DNA from 3 places in the Streptomyces sp. NPDC006259 genome. Region 3 is predicted to be linked to each of the others. Evidence: riboswitches for the same ligand, from Rfam matches in the RefSeq annotation. Region 3 holds a riboswitch; each other region holds the start of a gene.
The links. A riboswitch is a leader RNA that binds a small molecule or an ion and turns the genes downstream of it on or off. The one in region 3 is predicted to bind cobalamin.
Positions count from the first base shown of each region.

Region 1: linked by a shared signal. The riboswitch ahead of ACFYO5_RS07155 (energy-coupling factor ABC transporter permease) and the one ahead of ACFYO5_RS00320 (cobalamin biosynthesis protein) in region 3 are both predicted to bind cobalamin.
Region 2: linked by a shared signal. The riboswitch ahead of ACFYO5_RS19815 (ribonucleoside-diphosphate reductase subunit alpha) and the one ahead of ACFYO5_RS00320 (cobalamin biosynthesis protein) in region 3 are both predicted to bind cobalamin.

Region 1 is NZ_JBIAHY010000002.1:206,379-208,630, forward strand. Features, by position in the region: gene cbiQ (cobalt ECF transporter T component CbiQ) at 1-134, opposite strand, end outside; gene ACFYO5_RS07150 (energy-coupling factor ABC transporter substrate-binding protein) at 141-542, opposite strand; gene ACFYO5_RS07155 (energy-coupling factor ABC transporter permease) at 539-1,240, opposite strand; cobalamin riboswitch at 1,270-1,455, opposite strand; partial or broken gene ACFYO5_RS07160 (phosphatase) at 1,564-1,773, opposite strand; gene ACFYO5_RS07165 (MarR family winged helix-turn-helix transcriptional regulator) at 1,975-2,252, shown strand, end outside.
Region 2 is NZ_JBIAHY010000004.1:712,973-715,224, reverse strand. Features, by position in the region: gene mctP (monocarboxylate uptake permease MctP) at 1-647, shown strand, start outside; cobalamin riboswitch at 831-974, shown strand; gene ACFYO5_RS19815 (ribonucleoside-diphosphate reductase subunit alpha) at 1,097-2,252, shown strand, end outside.
Region 3 is NZ_JBIAHY010000001.1:60,573-62,824, forward strand. Features, by position in the region: gene ACFYO5_RS00310 (anion permease) at 1-286, shown strand, start outside; gene ACFYO5_RS00315 (hypothetical protein) at 321-542, shown strand; cobalamin riboswitch at 685-819, shown strand; gene ACFYO5_RS00320 (cobalamin biosynthesis protein) at 919-1,887, shown strand; gene ACFYO5_RS00325 (cobyric acid synthase) at 1,884-2,252, shown strand, end outside.

The DNA of each region.
Region 1 (2,252 bases), on a different contig from region 3:
AGCACCAGGGCGGCACCCGGCCAGGGCGGCAGCGAGATCGCGAGCAGGGTCAGACCGAGCCCGAGCACGGCCTTGTCCACGGGATGACGGCGGCGCCAGCGGCTGCTGTGCGCCGCCGCGTCGATCGGCAGCACGAGCGCTCAGACCCGATCGTGGCGGGAGGCCCCGTCCACGGGGGCCCGAGCGGCGTCGTCGGCTCCCGCCCCGTCCCCGTCCCGCTCCTCCTCCAGACGGGCCAGTGCCCGCTGTTCGCCCTGCCGGCGCCCCCGGCGCACCCCGAAGTAGTAGGCGAGGACACCCGCGCCCAGGGCCGCCTGGACGGCGAACAGCGCCGACTCGATCTCCCCGGACGGCGGCTCGTACAGGGGCGAGAACCACGGCTCGTAGTCCGGCTCCAGTTCGGTGATCGCCGTCTCCGCCTCGCTGTCGGAGCCGGTGAACGGCTGCTCCTTGTGGTCGCCGAGCCCCAGGGCCAGCGGGAGCACCGCGAGCGCGAGGACGGCGAGCAGCAGCAGGAGGTTGATCCTGGTGTTGCGTCTCACCGGGCCACCGCCCCGGTCGTGTCCGCCTTCCGCCCGCCGGTCACCAGCACGCCCAGCCGGGTCAGCTCGCCCTTGCTGGACTGCACGAGGAGACGCATCACCAGAACGGTGAGCAGTCCCTCGCTCACCGCCAGCGGGATCTGCGTGACGGCGAAGATGGACCCGAACTTGCCGAGCGCGCCCAGGAAGCCGCTGCTCGGGTCGGGGAACGCCAGCGCGAGCTGCACGCTGGTCACGCAGTAGGTGGACAGGTCGGCGACGAACGCGCCGCAGAACACCGCGACCATCAGCGGCACGTCGTAGCGCCGCAGCAGCCGGTACAGGCCGTAACCGGCCCACGGCCCCACGATCGCCATCGAGAAGACGTTGGCGCCGAGTGTGGTCAGGCCGCCGTGCGCGAGCAGCAGCGCCTGGAAGAGCAGGGTGATCGTGCCCAGCACGGCCATGATCGGCGGCCGGAACAGGACGGCGCCCAGACCGGTGCCGGTGGGGTGCGAGCAACTCCCGGTCACCGACGGAAGCTTGAGCGCGGACAGGACGAACGTGAAGGCACCGGCGGCGCCGAGCAGCAGCGTGCTCTCGGGATGCTCCCTGACTTCACGGTTGAGCGACCGGGCTCCGTGGACGACGAAAGGCGCCGACGCGACGCTCCAGGCGACCGCGTGCGCCGGAGGCAGAAAACCCTCGGCTATGTGCATGGCTGAGCAGACCCTCTCCAGCACCTCGTGGATGGTTGACGTGCCTTGGCCGGTCTCCTGGCTGACGGGTACCACCGCCCGTGCTCCGCCTTCCCGGGTCCGTGAGGACCCAGTGGCTGCCCGCGAGGGCCGGAGCCGGACTTCCCGATCACAGTGGCGAGGGCCGCACCGGCATCACACCGGATTTCCCGTTCACCAAGGCCTGGTGACAGTAGTGCGAGGACAGGGGCGGTGACAAGCGGGACCGGGGGCGCACGGGCGGCGGACACGGGGTGTCCCCCCGGCGCACACCCGCCGCGCCGGGGCCACCGCGGCGGCGCCGGTCAGCGACCGTGCCCGTCCGGGCACACCACCGGAGCGTCGCCCCGCGCCCCGGATCCGCCGCGGTGCCCGGCCGGTTCGCGCAGCACGGCACGCGGGACCTCGGCCGCCGGCAGCGGACGGGTCGAGCCGATCGCCCGGACGAGGACGGCGTCCCCGTCCGTCTCCGCGCCGGGCGAGGCGAACGCGTGGACGCCGTCGCTGACGAGGACCGCCGTCCGCAGGGCGCGCTCGGCGGTGACGCAGCTGTTCATGAGGGGGACACCACGACGGAAACACCGTTCCTGCGCTCCGCGGCCCGGCTCGGCGGCCGGGGTGTCCCGCGAACGCGCGTGCGGCGCCGCCGCTTCGGGGAGTGAGGAAGGGCGGGGAGCCGCCAGTACCCTGGCGGTCGTCCCAGTGTCTGCGAGAGGGTGACCGTGACTGCCTTCCGCCACCGCCCCGACCCGGACGAGGTCGCACGGGTGACCGCGACGGCCGCGGAACTGCTGGAGGTGCTGTGGGGACGGGCCTCGACGGCGCCCGCGTCCGCGTCCCAGCTGCGCGTGCTGTTCGTCCTGGAACACCAGGAGGGCATCAACCTGCGCAGCCTCGCCCACTCCCTCGCCTCCACACCGCCCTCGGTCAGCCGGCTGTGCGACCGGCTCCAGGCCGCCGGCTTCGTGGAGCGGGTGGTGAACCCCTCCGACCG
Region 2 (2,252 bases), on a different contig from region 3:
AGTTGTTCGAGGACATGTTCCCGGACTGGTTCGCGGGCGTGGCGTTCGCGGCGATCGGCATCGGCGCGCTGGTGCCGGCCGCGATCATGTCCATCGCGGCGGCGAACCTCTTCACCCGCAACATCTACAAGGACTTCATCAAGCCGGACGCCACGCCCAAGGAGGAGACCCGCGTCTCCAAGCTGGTGTCGCTCCTGGTGAAGGTGGGCGCGCTGGTCTTCGTCCTCACCATGGACAAGACGGTGGCCATCAACTTCCAGCTGCTCGGTGGCATCTGGATCCTCCAGACCTTCCCGGCCCTGGTCGGCGGCCTGTTCACCCGCTGGTTCCACCGCTGGGCGCTGCTGGCCGGCTGGGCGGTCGGCATGGTCTACGGCACCTTCGCGGCGTACGGCGTGGCCTCCCCGACGCAGAAGCACTTCGGCGGCTCGTCGAAGGAGATCCCCGGCATCGGCGAGATCGGGTACATCGGCCTCACCGCGTTCCTGCTGAACGTGGTGGTGACCGTGGTCCTGACGTTCGCCCTGAAGGCGCTGAAGGCCCCGGAGGGCGTCGACCAGACGTCCCCGTCGGACTACACGGCGGACGCCGGCGACCCGGGCGTCCAGGTGGAGCTGCCTCCGGCGACGGCGGGGGCGGGGCACTAGCGAGGGGACCGTTCCCCGCGCGTTTCCGGCAGCGGGCCGTCGAGGGCAGGTCACCTCGGCGGCCCGCCGCCGTACGCGCTCCCGGCGCCGCCGGTGCCGGGACGACTGGGCTCCGTGCCCTGCGGGTTGACGCTGTGAAGCCAGCCCGACACAACATCTGGGGGTCGCGCGGCAGCCCGACACAAGATGTATGCTCATGCTCGCTGTCGTCGCAGGGGAATCCGGTGCGAATCCGGAACTGTCCCGCAACGGTGTACTTGCGTGCGTTCCTGTCCATTCGCGCACGCATGGTCAGTCCGAGCACCTGCCGGCAGCGCACCCGGTCCGTCCGGCTCGGGTGCCCTGACGTCCGGGCCTCGCGGAATGGGCCGGTGGACGCGACGCGCCCCGCGTTCGTGTGCTGCCCGCTGCCCTGTGCGAGGCCCCCGCCGAGCGAGGGAGAGCCCCACGTGACCATCGCGCCAGCCGAACCGGTTTCAGCAGCCCTGGAGACCGACGGTCCCGGAGCCGCGCTGCTTCGGACGCTGACCGAGCTGACCGCCGACCTCCCGGACGCCGACCCCGGCCGGGTCGCCGCCGCGGCCCTGCGGGGCCGGTCCGCGCGGGCGGACGAGTCGGAGCTGCGCGAGCTGGCCACGGAGGCGGCCGCCGGTCTGATCTCCGAGGACCCCGCCTACTCCCGGCTGGCCGCCCGGCTGCTGACGCTCGGCATCCGCGCGGAGGCCGCCTCCCAGGGCGTCACCTCCTTCACCGAGTCCGTCGCCGTCGGCCACCGCGAGGGCCTGATCGCCGACCGCACGGCCGCGTTCGTGCGGCTGCACGCGGCCCGGCTCGACGCGCTGGTCGACCAGGGCGCCGACGACCGCTTCGGCTACTTCGGCCTGCGCACCCTGCACAGCCGGTACCTGCTGCGCCACCCGATCACCCGCAAGGTCGTCGAGACGCCCCAGCTGTTCCTGCTGCGAGTGGCGAGCGGCCTGGCCGAGGACGACACGACGAGGTCCGTCGACGAGGTCGCCGCGCTCTACACGCTGATGAGCCGCCTGGACTACCTCCCGTCCTCCCCCACTCTGTTCAACTCCGGCACCCGGCACCCGCAGATGTCGTCCTGCTACCTCCTCGACTCCCCGCTGGACGAGCTGGACTCCATCTACGACCGCTACCACCAGGTCGCCCGCCTCTCCAAGCACGCCGGCGGCATCGGTCTGTCGTACAGCCGGATCCGCTCGCGCGGGTCGCTCATCCGGGGAACGAACGGGCACTCCAACGGCATCGTGCCGTTCCTGAAGACGCTGGACGCCTCGGTCGCCGCCGTGAACCAGGGCGGCCGGCGCAAGGGCGCGGCCGCGGTCTACCTGGAGACCTGGCACTCCGACATCGAGGAGTTCCTGGAGCTGCGGGACAACACCGGCGAGGACGCCCGCCGTACGCACAACCTCAACCTGGCGCACTGGGTGCCGGACGAGTTCATGCGCCGGGTCGACGCCGACGGTCGGTGGTCCCTGTTCTCCCCGGCCGACGTGCCCGAGCTGGTCGACCTGTGGGGCGACGCGTTCGACGCGGCCTACCGCGCGGCGGAGGCCCAGGGGCTCGCGAAGAAGACCA
Region 3 (2,252 bases):
CGCCCTCGCCGAGTACGTGACCGGCTTCGGCAGCTGGGGCACGGCGCTCGTCGCGGTGTTCCTCATCGCCTCCAGCGCCGCGATCTGGAAGCTCTCGCGCCGTGAGGTCGTCGACCACACCAACGTCGTCGACGTCGACGAGGAGCCGGCCGGCGTGGTGACCGCCGCCATCGCCGCCGTGGCCCCGCCCCCGGCGGGCACCGTCACCGACGACCTGACGGCCACCATCCCCGCGCCCGTGGCGGAACCGGCCCTGCCGGCCACCCCCACCGTCACCGCCGTCTGAGCCCCGCCCCCACCGGTACGAAGGAAGAAGCAGCATGAAGATCGACTGGGCGGCTCTCGGCTCCGTCTTCGGCGTCAGCCTCCTCATCACGGTGGCCCTCGTGGCCCTGTTCACGCTCGGCATCATGGGCCTGTCCCGCCGCGAGCGGGCGACGGCCGAGGGCGGTTCCGCCACCCTGGCGGTCACCGGCGCCTACGCGTGCTTCGCGGCGTGCGCCGCGGCGGTGGCGTACGGGATCTCGCTGATCGTTGCCTGACGGACGGCACGCACACGCACACGTGGGGCGCGGGACGGATCACCGTCCCGCGCCCCACGTGTGCGTGACGGCCGTGACCGGAGGCATGTGGGGTTCTGCACACTGTGCTGTCGCAGGTCAACGGCGAGTTGACGGCCCTTCCGGGACCATGGTGGACTGCCGGGGCCATGTACGGCGTCAGAAGAGGAAGCCGGTGTGAATCCGGCGCGGTCCCGCCACTGTCACCGGGGGTGAAAACCCCGGGAGCCAGGAACTCTCGTCGCCGGTCTCGTCGAACCAGGGCGTGGACACCCTGAGTGAGGACATATCGCCATGCTCGGCTGCCGTTCCAGGTCCGCCACCAGGTCGCTGCCCGACCCGTCGGCCGGCTGAGCCGGTGGGTGCCGATCGCCGCTACGCGTACGGTGCCGCCGCCGGCCTCCTGGGGGACCTGATCCTCGGCGATCCGCGCCGGGGCCATCCGGTCGCCCTGTTCGGGCGGGCCGCTGCCGCCGTCGAGCGGGTGCTGTGGCGGGACCACCGCGGGTGGGGCGCGCTGTACACCGCCGTGTGCGCCGGCGGCGCCGTCGCTCTCGGGGCCGCCGCCACCCGTGCCGTACGCCGCTCCCCCGCCGCCTCCGTCGCGCTGACCGGCGCCGCCGCCTGGGCCGTCGTCGGCGGGACCTCGCTGGTGCGCGAGGCCCGGACCGTCGGACGGGCCCTGGAGGCGGGGGACATCGAGGGCGCGCGGGCGAGGCTGCCGCATCTGTGCGGGCGGGACCCGCAGGCTCTGGACGCCGACGCGGTCGCCCGCGCGGTCGTCGAGTCCGTCGCCGAGAACACCTCCGACGCGGTCGTGGGCGCCCTCGTGTGGGGGGCCGTCGGCGGGGTGCCGGGGCTGCTCGGGTTCCGGGCCGTGAACACCCTGGACGCCATGGTCGGCCACCGGTCGCCGCGCCACCGTCGGTTCGGGTGGGCGTCCGCCCGGCTGGACGACGCCGCCGGATGGCCCGGGGCGCGGCTGACCGCCGTACTCGCCGCCGTCGCCGGGGACGATCCCCGGGGGGCGGTGCGGGCCTGGCGGGCCGACGCGCACCGGCATCCCAGCCCCAACGCCGGTCCCGTGGAGGCGTCGTTCGCCGGTGCCCTCGGGGTGCGGCTCGGCGGGACGCTGTCGTACGGCGGGCGGGTCGAGCACCGGCCCGTGCTGAACGGGGAGCGGGGGCGGCCCGTCGAGCCCCACGACATCGAACGTGCCGCGCGGCTCTCCCGCCGGGTCGGCCTGCTCGCGCTCGGCGTCACGGTCGCCGCGCGCGTCATCACCGCGCGCGCCGTCGCCGCGGGAGCGAAGGGGCGTACGTCATGAGTGGGGGTCTCCTCGTCGCCGGCACCACCTCCGACGCCGGCAAGAGCGTCGTCACGGCCGGGATCTGCCGGTGGCTGGTGCGGCAGGGGGTCCGGGTCGCGCCCTTCAAGGCGCAGAACATGTCCCTCAATTCGTTCGTGACCCGTGAGGGCGCCGAGATCGGGCGGGCGCAGGCCATGCAGGCGCAGGCCTGCCGGGTCGAGCCGACCGCGCTGATGAACCCGGTGCTGCTCAAGCCGGGCGGCGAGCGGAGCAGCCAGGTCGTGCTGCTCGGCAAGCCGGTCGGTGAGATGAGCGCGCGCGGCTATCACGGAGGGCGGCAGCGCGAACTCCTCGGCACCGTTCTCGACTGTCTCGCCGAGTTG